Regions from separate parts of the Pseudoalteromonas sp. MTN2-4 genome, predicted to be linked through region 2. Evidence: predicted binding sites of a transcription regulator. Region 2 holds the regulator's gene; the other holds the start of a gene.
What was found. The regulator ArgR, encoded in region 2, controls arginine synthesis, uptake and breakdown. The targets are predictions, from matches to a motif close to ANTGAATANNTATTCANT.

Region 1 (9,733 bases), on a different contig from region 2:
CCGCCTTCAAGCGGCGGTGTTATAAAATGCTATAAACTGTTTGAGACTGCAATTATTTTAGAGCGCGGCGTCGAATAAGTTTTTAACCAAACCTGCAAACTCTTCAATAAACTCTCGTTGCTCTTTGGTCACTCGTTGCTCTGTCACGCTAGACAGCACTTCTTGCAAGTCATAGACGATACCATCTACCTCACGGACAATTAAGCTGCGTTGCTCAGTTGATAACTCTGTGTTTTGCTCACAGATTTTAATTACATACTCAGCGATGACATCTTCAATTAACTCCATCACCCTTGGTGCACCCGGTTCAATCTCACCAGGCTTTTCAAACAAGGTTAAATTGTGGGTTAAGTACATTACTAACTCATCATAGCCCTGTTTATCTAATACCATAGTTTGTCCACCTGAAACTCTCAAAGCATCTCCTATTGATTTAAGCAGAAACTCACCTGCATTGCTACTTTTACAGCTAACGGATGAAAAAAAAGCAGCCTAAGCTGCTTTTTTTAATACTTTTATTCTACCTAAATAGATAGAGACTGTGAATTAGTCGATTGATAAACCTGGGCTTAATGCACCTGGTAATGTCACTTTTTCTAACTCAACAGACGCTACTGGGTAAGCACAGTAATCTGCTGCATAGTATGCACTTGCTCTGTGGTTACCTGACGCGCCAATACCACCGAATGGTGCAGCACTTGATGCACCTGTAATTGGGCGGTTAAAGTTAACAATACCTGCACGAATACGACGTAAGAAGTAGTCGTAATCTTCAGCATTGTCACTTAATAGACCTGCAGATAGGCCAAAGCTTGTATCGTTCGCTTTTTCGATTGCGGCATCGAAGTCTGTGTAACGGAATACTTTTAGTAATGGACCGAAGTGCTCATCATCTGGGAAGTCAGTGACATTTGAACACTCAAGGATACCTGGTGTTACAAAACCTGTGCCTTCTTTATGTGTCAATTCGATGATAGCCTCAGCACCTAAGTCAATTAGTTGCTGTTGCGCTGCAACCATACCTGCTGCTGCTTGATTTGAGATCATAGAACCCATAAATGGCTGATCTTCATCATCGAAGTTACCGACTTTGATTGCTTTTGTTGCACGTACTAGGTGCTCAAGGATCGCATCACCCTGCTCGCCTGCAGGTAAGAATAACTTACGCGCACAAGTACAACGTTGACCGCTTGAGATAAATGCAGATTGAATAATGTCGTGAACAACCGCTTTCGTATCAGACGCATTTTTTACGATTAATGGGTTATTACCACCCATTTCTAGCGCAAGAATTTTACCTGGCTGACCAGCAAACTGCTCATGAAGGATATGACCTGTACGAGAAGAGCCAGTAAAGAACAAGCCATCGATACCACGGTGAGAAGCAAGTGCTTTACCTGTTTCTACTTCACCTTGTACTAGGTTGATCACACCTGCTGGAAGGCCTGCTTTTTCCCAAAGTTTAAGTGTAAGCTCAGCAACATAAGGTGTTAGTTCTGATGGCTTAAAGATAACCGTGTTACCCGCTAACAATGCAGGCACGATGTGACCATTTGGTAAGTGACCAGGGAAGTTATATGGGCCAAATACAGCTACAACACCATGTGCTTTGTGGCGAATAACCGCGCGGCCAACTGGCATTGCGTTTTCAACCACACCTGTACGCTCATGGTATGCTTTTTCTGAAATGGCAATTTTACCAACCATAGCACCCGCTTCAGTACGCGTTTCCCATAGTGGCTTACCGGTTTCTTTCGCAATCGCAATTGCCAGCTCTTCACTATTTTCTTTTAACTGCTCAGCAAAACGTTTAACAACCTCTAAACGCGCTTCAAATGCCATGTCGCTCCAGCTATAAAAAGCTTCACGCGCTGACTTTACAGCTGAATCAACTTGCTCAGCCGTTGCTGAGTTTGCTTGCCAAATAACTTCGTTATTTGCTGGGTTCAGTGATGAGAATGCCTCACCTTGACCTGCTAACCATTCACCATTAATAAATTGTGCGGCATGTGTTGTCATAATAAATCTCTATTTTTATATAGTTGCGATGCTGACTTTGTCACCATCCACTAAATTCAATGCGTTTGCCAACTCTGCTGAGATAATGACGTTATCAGAATTGTCATCAATCTGAAGCTCAGCAACGGTTGCACGATACCCTTCCAGTTTATCATTTGCAATCATCACAGGTGAACCACCTGGGTTATCACCAATTGACACTGTTTTAAAGCTTGATGAACGTACAGTACGAATGTTATCTACTTTTGCTTCAACCGTCGGACCTGCGTCGAAAATATCAACATAACCGTTAAAGGTGAAACCTTCACTCTTAAGTAGCTCAATCGCTGGACGCGTATTATCGTGCACTTGGCCAATCACTTCTTGTGCTTCTTTACTCAGCAGATTCACATAAATTGGGTATTTTGGCATAAGCTCAGCAATGAACACTTTCTGACCGATACCCGTTAGGTAGTCTGCCGTTGGGAAATCCATTGAGAAGAAGTGCTCTTCAAGCCATTGCCAGAATGGGCTTTGACCATTTTCATCCGATACACCACGCATTTCAGCGATAACCGTATCTGCAAAGCGCTGCTGGTGTTGTTTGATAAACATAAAACGCGACTTTGACAATAGCTTGCCATTAAAGCCCCTACGATGCCCCTCTTTCAAGAACAAAGTACATAACTCAGTTGCGCCTGTGTAGTCGTTACATAGAGTCAGAATATCAACCGCTTTATAAACATTCAAGGTACGCGATGAGTGGATCACCTTACTCAGGTGGTAATGATAGAACGCATCATCTAAACCAACAGCGGCTTCAATCGCACTGGTACCCACTACTTCGCCAGTTTTAGTGTCTTCTAAAACAAACAAATAACCTTCATCAAAAGGGACATCCGTTTCTTTTTTGAAAGACGCTTCAGAGCGTTCGATTTTGCTTTGTAATAGCGCTTCATTATTAGGTAATGAAGTAAAGCCATGACCTGATTCATGGGCAATTTTTAAAAGCGCTGGATAGTCGCTTTGCTGGATTGGGCGAAGGATCATCATGAGTCCGCTTACTCCTAAAAAGTTAACTTGACGGTAGACAAGGCCAAGCAAGCTTGGCCACTCAAGGAATTAAGCGTTTGCAGCTACAACTGCAGCAACTGCTTTTTCGAAACGAGCCATACCTTCACGGATATCCGCTTCAGGAATAACCAATGATGGCGTGAAGCGAACAACATCAGCGCCTGCCACAAGTGACATCACACCTTCTTTCACGCCTGCGACTAAAAACTCTTTCGCGCGGCCTTTGTATGTTTCGTTTACAACACCACCTAATAATAGACCTTTACCACGAATTTCGCTGAATACGTTGTATTTGTCATTAATTGCAGTAAGTAGTTCACGGAATAGTGCTTCTTTCTCTTTAACACCGTTTAAAACAGCTTCGTCATTTACCGTATCGAACGCCGCTTCTGCAACAGCACAAGCTAGCGGGTTACCACCGTAGGTTGAACCGTGTGTACCAATTTTTAAATGCTTCGCGATTTCAGTCGTTGTGATCATCGCACCGATTGGGAAACCACCGCCTAGCGCTTTTGCAGTTGTTAGAATGTCAGGAATAACATCTAAACCTTGGTAAGCGTATAGGTCACCAGTACGACCAACACCTGTTTGTACTTCATCAAAAATAAGCAACGCATTGTGCTTAGTACATAACTCGCGGACACCTTTAACAAAGTCAGCTTCTGGAGATACGATACCGCCTTCACCTTGCAGTGGCTCCATCATCACAGCACATGTGTTGTCAGAGATTAGCGCTTCAAATGCAGCTAGGTCGTTATAGTCACAGTGAACAACATCACCTGGCTTAGGACCGAAACCATCAGAATACGCAGCTTGGCCGCCCACAGTTACAGTGAAGAAAGTACGGCCGTGGAAGCCTTTGTTGAACGAAATGATTTGTGATTTGTCAGCGCCGAACTTATCAAGTGCAAAACGACGTGCCAGTTTAAGTGCTGCTTCGTTCGCTTCTGCACCTGAATTTGCAAAGTAAACTTTTTCTGCAAATGTTGCGTCTGTTAATTTTTTCGCTAAACGCAATGCAGGCTCGTTTGTCATTACATTTGATAGGTGCCAGATTTTTTCACCTTGCTCTTTAAGCGCATTGACTAATGCTGGGTGACAGTGACCTAAACAGTTAACAGCGATACCACCTGCAAAGTCGATAAACTCGCGGCCTTCTTGGTCCCAAACGCGAGAACCTTCGCCTCGAACTGGAATAACTGCTGAAGGTGCATAATTAGGTACCATTACCTGATCGAATAATTCACGATTAATAGTCATTTTCTATCCCCATAAAGTTGAGTTAGGTGCGCTAAAACTAGTATTGAGTGTAGTTAGTTCGCGGCTAAAAATAGCCGTATGGCACAAATTTCATTCACCCATTATTTCAGAAAAAAACCTTAAAGTCTCATTTAAAACTTTCATAGAGCCCTTGATATTCAAGGGTTTGGGATAGTTTTTCATAGTGAGTGAATAACTATTTAGGTGCACTCGATAGATTTGACTGTTAAGAGAAGGAAAAGCCACTAATCGAGTTAATTAGTGGCTTGAATGAATAGTCGCAAAAAAAATCTTAAATTTTACAAAATTGTTAGCTGTAAACTATTAAAGTTACATTTTGCTAGCGTAGTGAGTTCCTCATTTGATAACCCCAGGTGAGCAAACCAATGAGCTGCTTCATCCTTTTCGATAAACTGATTGTCTTTGAGGATCATATACAAACTATAACCATGTGCCTTACGCAATACCTGACTTAGAGGTAAATAATCGGCTGACTGACTATGCGATTGAGGTAAATAATTAGCTGCGAACTCTTCCATCGGTGCCATAAATGGCAAATACCTAAACGCCATCTTTTCTATTAGTTTAGCCGATAAGTTTGCAGAGTGATTGAGCAAAAGCCCCCTTAAGAAAAGCGGATCTGGTGATAGCTCCAATAGTGCAGAGTGAAGGTCTTTATGGTTTTTATCACGAGCGATGTGCACCTTTTCCTGCCAGACCTTTTCAAACGTTCTTAGATACAAGCGCGTTAAAGCGACTTTACCCACATCTAATAACACACCTAGCGTAAAAGCATGCTGCTCTTTTACACCGTTCAATTCAGCTAAATGCTTTGCTGCAATTCCCGTTGTCATACTATGATCACGGAGTTTGCGCTTTAATAAAGGAAATGGCGATGTATCGTGAGGCATCCAATGACGCATTGCAAAAGTCGGGATGACCATTTGTAAGTTTTCAAGCCCAAGATAACGAAGTGCCAGTGCAGGTGTATCAACTTTGACTGTGACACCTTTTGAGCTTTGCTTACGATATTGCGGTAAGTTAACTAAGGAAACCAGATCTCTGCCTAACCAAGTTAATTCATTAACCAAGGGCTCAATACGCCCAACCGACGCTGACTTTACGCCCAATATATCTAAAATAGTAGGCAACGCATCCTGAATACCAACAATCTCATGATAGATATTATCTATATCATCTATTTGCTTTTGAATTGATGACTCAATAATCTGATGCAGGTGATTACTGGCTTTCGCAATATATTTATGGTGACTGGTGCTACTCTCTTTACGTTTTGCAGCGGCAGCAATTTCAACCTCAAGCATAGTACGTTGCGGTATTTTCTCACCATAATTTAGATCTAGGGTATGAATATACCCTAACTGTTGCTGCGCAAAGTTATGACTAATAAACAGATCATGCGCACGTTCATTGAGTGCGATTGAAGTCCTGAGTTGCCGGGATAAGTCAGTCATTGAACGTTCTTATGTTCCTATTTTAGCGTTTCTTTTACTTAGAAAAGCGGCGAATAAAATTATTTAGTAAAGCTAACCCTTGCTCTGTGAGTATCGCTTCAGGATGAAATTGCACACCTTCTAAAGCCATTTCAGTATGGCATAAGCCCATTATTTCATCCACTTGTTGCCTGTCATTCTCTGTCCATGCAGTAATCTCAAGGTCTTCGGGCAAACGCTCTTTAACAACAATCAGTGAATGGTAGCGGCATACTGTTAAAGGGTCAGGTAAGCCTTGAAAAACGCCTTTATTTATATGGCGAATTTGCGAAGTTTTACCATGCATAACTTCTCTGGCTCTTATCACTTGGGCGCCCAAAGCTTGTGCAATCGTCTGGTGGCCAAGGCAAATCCCCAGTATTGGAAACTGCCCTTTTAATTGCTCAACAACAGACAAAGAAATGCCTGCCTCATTGGGACTACAAGGTCCAGGAGAGATCACAATATGCTCAGGGTTAAGCGCTCGTATATCAGCAATACTCAACTCATCGTTGCGTTTTACTACAACGTCTTGATCTAAGCGTTGGAAATACTGCACTAGGTTATAGGTAAACGAGTCGTAATTATCGATCATTAATAACATAGAAATTTCCATAAAAAAGCCAGGCGATAAAGCCTGGCCTAAATTATAAAACCAAATTATGGACGAGGTATGAAACCTACCGCATCATAAACCGCTTTTAGCGTTTTCTCAGCACGAGCACCTGCTTTTTCAGCACCATTACGCATGATGTTATCTAACAGCGTTTGATCTTCACGAATTTCTTTGAAACGTGCTTGAATTGGTTCGATCATATTCACCACAGCCGCAGCAGTATCTTTCTTCAAATGACCATACATTTTGTCAGCATATTCTGGCACTAAATCTTCAATCGAACGCTTAGTTGCCACTGAGAGTAAAGTTAGAAGGTTTGATACACCCGGCTTTTCATCGCGATCGAAATAAATACGCGCTTGCTCATCTGAATCAGTGACGGCTTTTTTCAGCTTCTTCTCGATTTTCTTAGGCTCGTCTAACAGCATGATGTACGCATTTGGGTTTTCATCCGACTTAGACATTTTCTTCAGTGGATCTTGCAAGCTCATCACGCGCGCGCCAAGTTCAGGGATATAAGGTTCTGGTACTTTGAAAACATCACCGTATAAATTATTAAAACGTGTTGCGATATCACGAGTTAACTCAAGGTGTTGCTTCTGATCTTCACCGACTGGTACTTGGTCAGCTTGATATAATAGGATGTCTGCAGCTTGTAACACTGGATATGAGAATAGACCCACATTTACATTGTTAGAATGCTTTGAAGACTTATCCTTAAACTGCGTCATGCGGTTTAGTTCGCCCATTTGCGCGTAGCAATTAAGTACCCATGACAACTGTGCATGTTCAGGCACTTGAGATTGTACAAATAACGCTGATTTCTCAGGGTCAATACCACATGCAGCGTACAATGCAACGCCGTCTAACACGCGCTCGCGTAGCATTTTAGGATCTTGGCGAACTGTGATTGCGTGTAAATCTACTAGCATAAAGAAACAATCATGATCTTGTTGTAACTTAAGCCACTGGTTTATGGCGCCTACATAATTGCCTATCGTCATACCACCGGTTGGCTGAATGCCACTTAACACTACTGGTTTAGTCATGTTGTTCCTTTATTAAATTTACTGATTTATTGCTGATTAATGATTGGGATTATATCTAAGAACCCGTCGCATAGGTACTCGGGTTCAAGCTCTTTTAAGTCGAATCCTTGATTGTAACCATAAGTAAGCGCGAGTACATCAATTTCTGCGCTTTTAGCCGCGATAACATCGCTCTTTGAGTCTCCAATCATGATTGCCTTTTCTGGCGAAATATTAAGTGCCTCACAGGCTTTTAAAAGTGGCGATGGTGACGGCTTTTTCTCACCATCATCACCACACACTAATACTTTAAAATGTGACGTTAGGTTTAACTTTTCTAAAAGTTGCTCAGTAAAAACGCGATCTTTATTGGTCACAATGGCTTTTGGTAAATGCGCTGTTGCTGCTAAGCCTGTTTCAACATGTTGATAAAGCGCAACATAATCACCCGCAAGTTGCTGGTAATGATTTTTGAATCTCGCGACCGCATCGACGACTAGATGTGGAGGTAACTCAGGATTGACTACCATCTCCCCACTCAATGCTCGCTTCACGAGCATTTCAATACCATTACCAACCCAAGTCGTTACTTGCGCATAGCTCACTACCGGAAACGCCACTTCTGTCAAAGTCAGATTCAGCGCCATGTACATATCTTGGGCGCTGTCGACTAAGGTACCATCTAAATCAAATAGCACACCTTGGTATTTCATCGTGAAACCTTCGCTAGTTCGTCACGCATTTGCGTAATGACTTGCGCATAATCAGGCTGATTGAAAATAGCTGAGCCCGCCACAAACATATCAGCGCCTGCAGCTGCAATTTCTGCGATATTTTCGACCTTCACACCACCGTCGATTTCTAGGCGGATATCTCGACCAGATGCATCAATACGCTCACGAACTTGCTTTAATTTATTTAAAGTCTGAGGAATGAAGCTTTGCCCACCAAACCCAGGGTTCACTGACATCAATAAAATGACATCTAATTTATCCATCACATAATCTAGGTAATGTAATGGAGTGGCAGGGTTAAATACTAAACCCGCCTGACAGCCATGTTCTTTGATCAATGAAATGGTTCTATCAATGTGTTCGCTGGCTTCTGGATGAAAAGTGATGATACTCGCGCCCGCTTTAGCAAACTCTGGAATTAGCGCATCAACCGGCTTTACCATTAAATGCACATCAATCGGTGCCTCAATACCATAATCACGTAATGCCTTACAGATCATAGGACCAAATGTCAGGTTTGGTACATAATGATTGTCCATCACATCAAAATGTACAACATCAGCGCCTGATTTTATGACACGCTCAACGTCTTCGCCGAGTCTTGCGAAATCAGCAGATAAAATAGAAGGAGCAATAAGGTATTGAGGTTGTTTTTGCACGGTAAACTCTCTTTAAATGATACATCAGTTGTCAGCGTTACTTTACCGCAATTCATGCCTTGTACCCAAGTTTTATTCTACTCCTTCCTACATGGAAAATAGACTAAAAACTCCAATCACATTACTTCCCTTTATGGCGATTAACGCACAAATTTTTACGTTATCTATGTTTGTTTTCTGAACAGTGACGGTGTATTATATTGAGATAACTGTTGGGTGGAGTTACACATGTTTAGTCGGCTTAAAACACGGATGCTTGCGGTGACAGCTGTTGTTACATTATCAGCAGGAGTTTACTCTGTTGATTACAGTGAAGAAGTTGCCAGTAGCACATGTTCATGTAGTACAAATACAATTCAAGTTAATATCAATTTTCTTGAACAATGCAAACTTGAAGCACATACAAGCTGGTACGCTTGGTTAACAGGCGAGAGTAGCAGTGCACAGTTTCATTATTTAGATTTACTTGAGTTACTTTTAGGGTCTGATGAAACCGAAAGTAACACTGAAAGTTTCACTTCACACTTTTAATTAAAGTGCAGCTGCTAAGCATGATCCAAAGTGTTTTAGCAGCTATGTTTGGTGTCCAGAGCCAAGACAAGCGTTATCAAGACTTTTCAAACAAGCACCTCTTTATCTCATTCATACTGATTTCAATTGTATTTGTATTTCTTTTAGTGCTTTTACTTGTTTGGCTGGTAGGTATTATCACCAACTAAATATTTAATATTTTTTTATAGATGAGCGAAGATGATTTTCTCAGAGTGGAAATTTCAATTCAGCCGGTAGCCCGAGTCCTTGAAAATAATTCTCGCGGTTGAACGTTGTTCTAAGTTTTACGCTTTATACAACGCCATGACTTCTTCTATCT
Region 2 (9,733 bases):
ACATTAAAGTTAAACTTGATGATAACTGTCAAGAATTCGACATTGTAGGGTTAGTCAACTTAGTTGAAGATGAACTTAAAACCCCCGTTCAAGCAGCTGTGAAACGTGAAGATGAACAGGAATTCGCTCGTTTGAACGGCCAAAATCTAATGTTTTGTGAAGATGCGGCAAGAAAGCTCAAAGCACTGTTCGAAAAAGCAGGGTTTGCCGACTACTATGTCAAGATTAATCACTATGAATCTTTGCATGCTCACGATGCTGTGGCGTATGCATTCAAAGGCTTAGCTGGCGGTTATTCAGCTTAAGCCTGATTTCACTCCACAATTGGCAAGAACTTTGCTTATAAACATCATAGTCAAATTGTTGTTGTGGAGTGTTATATGGAGTTCGCTTTATTATTAGTTTTTGCATTGGTAGCTGGCGCGTCGATCGTCATTGCAAAATATACCGATGCAGGTGGCAATCCATACCCTTTCAATCGTAAAGAATCTGTCTTCAGTACTGTTGAAGCTACTTTCCTAAGTCTACTAGAGCGTGCTGTTGGCGATAAGTTTAAAATTGTCAGCCGTGTTAAGTTGATTGATTTAATCGAATGCAAGCCAGGTTTGTCAAAAAAAGCGCGCAGGGCTGCTTTAGCTAAAGCTAAAAATAAACAACTCGATTATGTGCTGATTGATAAAACCACACTAAACATTGTTGCGGCTGTCGACCTTGTTAATAATTCGAACAAAAGCGGCCATAAAGCCCAAAAAGATTGGTTTGTAACCGGTGCTTTAGAGTCAGCGAATATTCCGCATATTCGTATGAAAGTTAAAACCGGCTATAAGGCCAATGAAGTACGTAGCGCCATTTTGTATAAGATTGGTCAACAACCTCAACCAGTTCGCAAACCAAGAACACGTACTGAAAAGCCAGCAGTGCTTTCTCCTTCGCAAGCAAAGGCGCATTCAACTCAAACCCAGCTTGCTGAAATTTAATAGTTGCCATGTGTCACAAAAGCCCTTTGAATATTCAAAGGGCTTTTTTCTTTCTAAATGGATGCTTTACAAGCAATACTATGGTGATAAAGCTTTATATCATCACCGATATGAACAAGTTTTTTATAAAAGTGCGATAGGCTATACTAGCGAAAATTTTTTGAGGAATAGAAATCATGAAAGTAGGTATTATCGGTGCAATGGAGCCTGAAGTTGCAATTTTACGTAAGGCTTTACAAAACAAAAAAAAGCTAACTAAAGGCGGCTTCACTTTTTATACTGGTGAACTTGCTGGTCATACTGTGACTTTAGTTCAATCTGGCATTGGTAAAGTGGCAGCAACCGTTGCGACAACACTTTTAATTGATAATTTCAACCCTGACTGCGTCATTAATACCGGTTCTGCTGGCGGCTTTGACCCTGAATTAAATGTCGGTGATGTGGTTATTTCTAACGAAGTTCGCCACCACGATGTAGATGTGACAGCTTTTGGCTACGAGATTGGTCAAGTCCCACAAATGCCTGCTGGCTTTGCGGCTCATGCAGCATTAATTGACGCTGCAAAAGCGAGTGTTGCTACCCTTAAAGACATACAAACAAAGGTAGGTTTAATTTGTACAGGTGACTCTTTTATGTGTGATCCTGTTCGCATTGACAAAACGCGTCAAGATTTCCCATCAATGCTAGCTGTAGAAATGGAAGGCGCTGCAATTGCTCAAGCATGTCATGTACTTAACACGCCATTTGTAGTGATCCGCTCACTATCTGATATTGCAGGTAAAGAATCTCCACAATCTTTTGAAGAATACTTAGAAGTTGCTTCTGTAAATTCTTCTAAACTAGTGACTGAACTACTTGAGCAGCTAAACAACGCTAGTTTGTAATGATAGAAAGTCAGCAGTTTGAGGCTTTTCAAAGCCTCATTATTTTTATCTGCGCGATAGCAGCGGCTCACTCGTTACCGCTGCTGAATAGCTACAACCCAATTACTTTCTTTTCGCTTATTTTTGAGCGCATAGGTGCTCGTGTATTTAAGCCACAGAGAAGTAACTCATTGCAAAAAATAGCCGGTGTATTAGGTTTCTTTCTACCCATTTTTACCATTGTACTTATTGCAGCACTGATCAGTCAGTTTGCATTTTATCCAGCTTGGCTCGGGGGATTAGTCCTCTACTTTTGTTTAGATACCCGCGTGTTACAAAGAGCCAAACGCATAGCTGCGCTATTACAACAAAAACAAAAAGCAACAGCGAGACAACTGTTAGCACAAAACGTAGTTCGTGATGTCAATGAGTTATCAAGTATAGGCATTGCCAAAGCCTGCATAGATAGCACGGCCTTAAGAACGGTTCGCCACTACTATCTAGTGATTTTCTTTTACTTACTACTCGGCCCACTCGCTGCATTCTCTTTTAAATTACTACTGGTATGTGATCATGCTTGGCGAAAGCGCGTGCCGCCTAATAGCGCTTTTATAAAACCATTGCAGACAACCATTTTTTATATTGAATTTTTACCGCTCAGAGGCTTTATCTTTTTACTGGCCTTGTTTTTACAAGGTAAGAAAACTTTTCATTACTTCAAACATTATGCAAGGCACTGCTATCAAACGAATACTGGCTGGATCTTATCTCTATTTGCAGCAAACCTATCAATCCAGTTAGGTGGTCCGTGTAAATATCAAGGTGAGCGCTTTGCGAAAATGCGTATTGGCGCTGAACGTCACCCTGAGCCTGAAGATATAAAGCAGTGTTTAACATTTTTAGAAAGAATTAAGTGGTTTACTTTCTCTTTGATCGCTCTGATATGGCTTTTAGATTGGTTTGTTGCGCTTTATTTAAATACTTAAGCAAATAAGCATAAAAAACAAACATAAAAAAAGCTGGTTTAAAACCAGCTTTTTAATATTTGAAATAACGAGTGTTTAGCTTACTGTCACTTTTGCAAACTTACGCTTGCCAACTTGGTAAATCTGTGTAGAGCCTTTCTCAATCACAAGCTTACTATCAGTCACTTTCTCTTCACCGTTTAACTTAACGGCGCCTTGCTTAATCATTCGCATGGCTTCTGAAGTACTAGCTACAAGACCCGCTTCTTTAAGCAGCTGAGATATCATCGTTGAATCTTCATCAATTGTGATAGTTACTTCTGGGATCTCATCAGGTAAAGCATTCTTTTGGAAACGCTTAATGAAATCTTGATGCGCAGCTTCAGCGTCAGCTTCACTGTGGAAGCGCGCGATCATTTCTTTAGCAAAATCAATCTTAATGTCACGCGGGTTACGACCATTTGCAACTTCTTGCTTGAGCCCCTCAATCTCTTCAATTGAAAGTGCGCTTAATAATTCGTAATAACGCCACATTAATTCATCTGAAATTGACATGACTTTACCAAACATGTCGTTTGGAGCATCAGTAATACCAATGTAGTTGCCTAATGACTTAGACATTTTTTGAACGCCGTCAGTGCCTTCAAGTAACGGCATCATCAATACTGTTTGCGGCTTCTGACCTTCATCTTTTTGCAGCTCACGACCCATTAGTAGGTTGAAGCGCTGATCAGTACCACCCAGTTCTACGTCAGCTTCTAGTGCAACAGAATCCCAACCTTGAACTAAAGGATATAAAAACTCATGAATTGCAATCGCTTGACCGCCAGCATAACGCTTTTTAAAGTCATCACGCTCTAGCATACGCGCAACCGTTTGGCGTGCAGCTAGTTTGATCATACCTGCACTACCTAGTTGTTCCATCCAAGTAGAGTTAAATGCCACTGTGGTTTTTGCAGGATCTAGAATTTTGAAAACTTGTTCTTTATATGTTTCAGCATTTGCTAACACGTCTTCACGTGTTAATGGCTTACGAGTGACGTTTTTACCCGTTGGATCACCAATCATACCGGTGAAATCACCAATTAAGAAAATAACCTCATGACCTAAGTCCTGGAAGGTTTTCATTTTATTAATTAGAACAGTGTGACCTAAATGCAAATCCGGTGCTGTTGGATCGAAACCCGCTTTAATTTTTAGCTTTTTACCAGATTTCAATCTTTCCTTTAATTCATCTTCAATAAGAATCTCTTCTGCACCGCGCTTAATCTCGGCTAATGCAGTTTCAAAGTCCACCATTCGTCGCTCCAAAATATACAGTTTATCGCACGATTCTAGCCTATATTCAGATCAGTTTAAATGCACAAAACACTGGTATTCACGCTTTATTGCGTATATCCTGCAATATTATACCGATTTATCTTGACAGCAGAAAAGGCGCGTTATGGTTCACGTTGTTCATAAGCTTCCTAAAAAACACAAACTGCTTATTCTTACCTGCATTTCTGTCATGCTGATAATTGCTTTATGGCCGTCAGAAAAGGCAACTGCATCAAGAGACAGTGACAAAAAAGCACTCGAAGTTGGAAAACGTTACGAATTACCCGTAAAAGTTTCTGAAAATGAAGAACAGCTTACAACTTTAAGTTCACCAGCAGAAGTTCAAGTACCAGAAAAAACCACAATTGATACCCTTGAATTCAATGACTTTGAAGTAAAGCATGGCGATAGCCTTGCGGTACTTTTCAAACGTGCAGGCTTTTCAGCGCAAACTTTACATAAGTTAGTTAACACCAATGCTGAAACACGCAAACTGACTAAAATCCACCCCGGTGAAGTGTTAAGTTTTGCAAAAAATACCGAAGGTGAGTTAACCCACCTTAAATATGTGCTTTCGAAAACAGATACTTTGTTAGTATCGTTAGATGAAGAGCAAAAATATCAAACAGCGATTCACAGCAAAGAAATCGAAACAGTCAATCAAAGCGCTGGCGGTAAAATTAAATCAAGCTTCTGGACAGCTGGTATTTCGGCTGGCTTATCCGAGCGTCAAATTATGAACTTTGCAGACATCTTTGGTTGGGATATCGATTTTGCCAATGACATTCGCAAAGACGATACCTTTGCTTTGGTTTACGAGACCCATTATGTCGATGGTGAGCTGATCGGAAATGGTAAAATCATCGCCGCTGAGTTTATTAATCAAGGTGAACGTTTTAGCGCGATTCGTCACACCGACGGTAATTTCTACACACCAGAAGGCCGCAGTATGCGTAAAGCCTTTTTGCGCGCCCCAGTTAATTTTAAATATATCAGCTCTAACTTTAACCCGCGCCGTAAGCACCCTGTCACGGGTAGGGTATCAGCGCACCGAGGCATCGATTATGCTGCACGTGTTGGTACACCTGTTGTTTCATCAGGTAATGGTAAGGTGACTAAATCTGGGTATAACAAACTCAATGGTAACTATGTGTTTATCCAACATGGTAGTCAGTACGTCACTAAGTACCTACACCTAAACAAGCGTATGGTTAAAACAGGTCAGAAAGTAAAGCAGGGTCAAAAGATTGGTACTGTTGGTGCAACTGGTCGTGTAACTGGTGCGCATTTACACTATGAGTTTTTAGTAAATGGGGTTCACCGCAACCCGAAAACCGTTAAATTACCTAAGTCTGAACCGCTGCCGAAAACTGAACTGGCTAAGTTCAAACCAGTTGCCAAAGACTTACTTGCTCAGCTAGAGCGCTCAAGAGAACTTAGATTAGCACTGAATAACTGACTCTTTATAACTCTTACCAAATTAAAAAAGCAGCGCTGTAGCTGCTTTTTTAATGACATGAAATTACCTAGCCTAGATTATGGCTTCCGCTTCTCGCTTCTCGCTTCTCGCTTCTCGCTTCTCGCTTCTCGCTTCTCGCTTCTCGCTTCTCGCTTCTCGAGTTTAAAACCAACATAGTGATAGCAAACAAATTTCAGGCATAAAAAAACCCGCCGAAGCGGGTTTTTAAAACTTTCAGATTGCGATTATTGCGCAGCCATGAAGTCGATACCTTCTTGGATATCTTTGTTTAATGTTTCTAGCATGTCGTTCTTTGCTTTCTCTTCGAACGCGCTTAGCTCGCCGTAAGAAAGAATTTCTTCAACACCGTTTGTACCTAAACGTACTGGGTGTGCGAAGTATGCTGCGTCACCGTTCTCAACTGCAACGTATGCATAATCAACAACGTTTTGCTCGCCTTGAAGACCTTTTACTAGTGAGAAGCAGAAACGTGCTGCTGCTGCACCCATTGAAAGTGTCGCTGAACCACCACCCGCTTTCGCGTTAACAACTTCAGTACCCGCGTTTTGGATACGTGGAGTAAGTGCTGCAACTTCTTCTTCAGTGAACTCAACACCTTCAACTTGAGAAAGTAAAGGAAGAATAGTAGTACCTGAGTGACCACCAATAACTGGTACTTTAACTTCAGATACGTCAACACCTTTCAGTTCAGCAACGAATGCTTCTGAACGGATAACGTCTAGAGTTGTTACACCGAATACACGTGATGCTTCATAAGTACCCGCTTTTTTGAATACTTCAGCAACGATTGGTACAGTGCCGTTTACTGGGTTAGTGATAACACCAACTAGTGCTTTAGGACAGTTACGTACGATACCTTCAGCAAGTGTCTTGATGATACCAGCATTAACATTGAAAAGGTCAGCACGGTCCATACCTGGCTTACGAGGCATACCAGCTGGGATAAGAACAATGTCAGCACCCGCTAGCGCTGCGTCAAGATCATCTGCACCAAAACCTGCAACTTTAACTGCAGTTGGGATGTGAGATAGGTCTACAGCAACACCAGGAACAACTGGCGCTACGTCGTATAGAGATAGCTCAGAACCTGCAGGAAGGCCATTTTTAAGAAGTAAAGATAGAGCTTGACCGATACCGCCAGCGGCACCTAATACAGCAACTTTCATGTGGAATTCTCCATAATTTGAAGGTGGAATTGTGTGTGCTGTAAAGATAATGAAAAGTGCAGGTAAAAACAAATTTATCGACGCTATTTTAAGGTTTTTTTCGACTATAGTTGTAAAATATTGCTTTCAGCGTGCAAGCTCGCTTTACACTTCAAAATATTCATTCCTGTGTTTCTAAAAATGCCTTACCACTTAAGCAAATCTTGCAATCAATTCACTTTGTTTTTTAATTGCAAAGTTGGGTCTGGATTCAGAATTGTGTAAAATCTAAGTAATATTTAATAAACGAGTTCAATTATGCAAGCAAACGAGAAGCAAGAAGCGCTGATAAAGGCATTCAAAGCACTATTAAAAGAAGAAAACTTTGGCTCGCAGGGTGAAATTGTCGATGCCCTGAAAGATCAAGGCTTTGATAATGTAAGTCAAAGTAAAGTGTCACGTATGCTAAGTAAGTTTGGTGCGGTAAGAACTCGTAACGCAAAACAAGAAATGGTTTACTGCTTACCGGCAGAAATGGGCGTACCAACGGCAAAAAGCCCATTAAGACAATTAGTGATTGATATCATGCACAATGAAATGATGATCATCATCCGTACCAGCCCAGGTGCAGCTCAACTGATTGCTCGCTTACTAGACTCTCTAGGTACTGCTGATGGCGTATTAGGTACCATTGCCGGTGACGATACTATTTTTATTGCACCAGCTAAAATCTCTGAGATAGATGTAACACTTGAGAAAGTAAAAACCTTGTTCGACAACGTTTAACTTTCACCTAATTGCGCCATATTTTGCAGAAACTGCACAGATGGCGCAAAAAACGCAGCCCCCATATCGGCCTGACAATAATCTAGCCACGCATCGTAGTGTTGTTCATTTCCTACTCGTGTCGCTAACAACTTCTCAAAAGCACTGCCCTTTGCGGCACAACTCACCCATAAAGAGCCTTGCTCAAACACATCTCCGAACGGCATACTTTGCTCAAGCAACAGTGGTAAGTTGTCTGCATTGTTAAGCTCAGATAGAGCTGCGTGATTATTAGACAAAGGAACCTCTAGCTTTTTATTTTCTAAACGAGAGCGCCCCATAATAGCTTCTTGGTCATTCAGACTTAGTTGTTGCCAACGGTTTAGATCAAACTTCACTCGCTGCACATGAATGTAGCTACCTTGGTCTTCAAAGCTTTCAGGATCATGAACTAAAGCCACTTGACGCTTAAAACGTCCATGAGGCGTATTAGCGCCATAAATAAAGCCGTTAAAGTCTCTGCCATCTAAAAAACGAAAAGTGCGGATATGTGCAACCAATTCTACTTTGCCTGCCAACATATGCCTGACACTTTGAGCAAATAGATGATTCACATCTTCTCTGTCAGATCGGATCACATACAACAAATCAAATGGTTGAGTGTGCATTAGGTGCTCGTGAGAGCGAATATGCGGAAAGCTTTTTAACTCTTTAGGAATACATTCAGGATATATATGCGGCCAGTATTGTGCCCCAATGGCCACAAAGCTAGATACCATAGACTCAGAGAAACGGTCGCTCAACTCTGACTGTAAGCGTTCACATTGCCCTAATGCTGCTCTAACGGCTTCATCTTGACCATCCAGTACATTAAAAAACAAATGTAGTCCATGCAGATTTGCCTCTGCACACACTCCTGACTGCGGCTGAGCCATGGCACCCCAAGTTATAATAAGTAATGACTATGAAAAGAAATTTACCGCATGTGGCTTTATTTTAAAAGTCACAGGCTCATTAATATTCAGGGCATGTTCACTTTCGACTGGCACTTCGATAACTTGCTCTGCCACTTTTATTTGATAAATAAACTCAGTCCCTATAAAGCGCGATTGCAGAATTTCGACGTCATTTGTCTCGCCATTTTCTAGCTGTATATGAGCTGGTCGAATATAAATTTGTCCAGAGCCTTGCGCATTCCCACACACTTTGGTCGAAGTAAGTTTGCCAAATGCAGTGGTGAACTCGCATTTATCTTCAGCCTGCGCTGGAATATAAATGCCCTGCCCCAAGAATTCTGCCACTTCTTTACAAGCTGGCTGCTCAAACAATGTTTTAGCATCGCCTAATTGGGCTATTTTACCTTTATGCATTACAGCCAGTTTATCTGCAAAAGCAAAGGCCTCTTCTTTTGAATGACTCACAAAGATAGCTGAGACCTTTTGATCTTTTATGATCTGTCGAATGTCATTGATAAGTTGGAAGCGCACTTGCGCATCAATATTCGAAAAAGGCTCGTCAAGCAGTAACAAGTTGGGTTTATAAGCAAGCGCTCTTGCAATGGCGACACGTTGTTGCTGACCACCTGAAAGTTCATGAGGATAACGTTGTGCAAATTCAGATAAGTGCACAAGCTCCAGCATTTCATTTACGCGTACTTGTTTGTCAGCCTTATTAAACTTGTTTAGGCCAAACGCGATATTTTGAGCAACCGTTAAGTGAGGAAATAACGCATAATCCTGAAACATCATGCCAATATTACGATGCTGTGGCGCTATAAACTCCGTGTTGTCACTCATGGTTTTACCATGAATAACAATTTGACCTTGCTGAGGGATTAATAAACCTGCCACGGCTTTTAAAGTGGTGGTTTTGCCGCATCCACTGGCTCCCAATAAGCAAACAATTTCATTTTCGGCGACTTCTAAATCTAAATTTTCAATCACTTTTTGGCCGTCGTATTGATAGCTTAAGTTTTTTAGAGACAAACTACTCATGAATTATGCTGCTCCATTGAGCGATTAACAAAATACAAAGGCACTAAGCCAACAAGAACAATAAATAATGCAGAAATGGACGCAAGCTCTAACTGTTCGTCACTCACATATTGAAATACATGGGTTGCCAAGGTTTCAAAATTGAAAGGACGAAGTAGTAAGGCAGCAGGAAGCTCTTTCATACATTCGATAAATACCAATAACACAGCAGTTAAAATGCCCCC

Region 1: ACGHEH_RS18530 (aspartate aminotransferase family protein) is a predicted target of ArgR. The motif match lies at 4,520-4,537, and genes of this name have one in related genera.

Annotation. Positions count from the first base shown of each region.
Region 1 covers NZ_BTGK01000010.1:68,540-78,272, reverse strand. The annotation lists gene ACGHEH_RS18545 (DUF3802 family protein) at 58-393, opposite strand; gene astD (succinylglutamate-semialdehyde dehydrogenase) at 547-2,019, opposite strand; gene astA (arginine N-succinyltransferase) at 2,035-3,051, opposite strand; gene ACGHEH_RS18530 (aspartate aminotransferase family protein) at 3,121-4,332, opposite strand; gene ACGHEH_RS18525 (HDOD domain-containing protein) at 4,632-5,807, opposite strand; gene ACGHEH_RS18520 (anthranilate synthase component II) at 5,842-6,429, opposite strand; gene trpS (tryptophan--tRNA ligase) at 6,486-7,490, opposite strand; gene ACGHEH_RS18510 (HAD family hydrolase) at 7,517-8,182, opposite strand; gene rpe (ribulose-phosphate 3-epimerase) at 8,179-8,862, opposite strand; gene ACGHEH_RS18500 (hypothetical protein) at 9,091-9,393, shown strand; gene ACGHEH_RS18495 (DUF2970 domain-containing protein) at 9,414-9,581, shown strand; gene ACGHEH_RS18490 (Dam family site-specific DNA-(adenine-N6)-methyltransferase) at 9,699-9,733, opposite strand, start outside.
Region 2 covers NZ_BTGK01000001.1:928,006-937,738, forward strand. The annotation lists gene folE2 (GTP cyclohydrolase FolE2) at 1-305, shown strand, start outside; gene ACGHEH_RS04400 (DUF2726 domain-containing protein) at 381-977, shown strand; gene mtnN (5'-methylthioadenosine/S-adenosylhomocysteine nucleosidase) at 1,154-1,861, shown strand; gene ACGHEH_RS04410 (cobalamin biosynthesis protein) at 1,861-2,826, shown strand; gene tyrS (tyrosine--tRNA ligase) at 2,902-4,101, opposite strand; gene ACGHEH_RS04420 (peptidoglycan DD-metalloendopeptidase family protein) at 4,250-5,584, shown strand; gene mdh (malate dehydrogenase) at 5,830-6,771, opposite strand; gene argR (transcriptional regulator ArgR) at 7,069-7,536, shown strand; gene ACGHEH_RS04435 (Dyp-type peroxidase) at 7,533-8,450, opposite strand; gene ACGHEH_RS04440 (ABC transporter ATP-binding protein) at 8,478-9,509, opposite strand; gene ACGHEH_RS04445 (ABC transporter permease) at 9,506-9,733, opposite strand, start outside.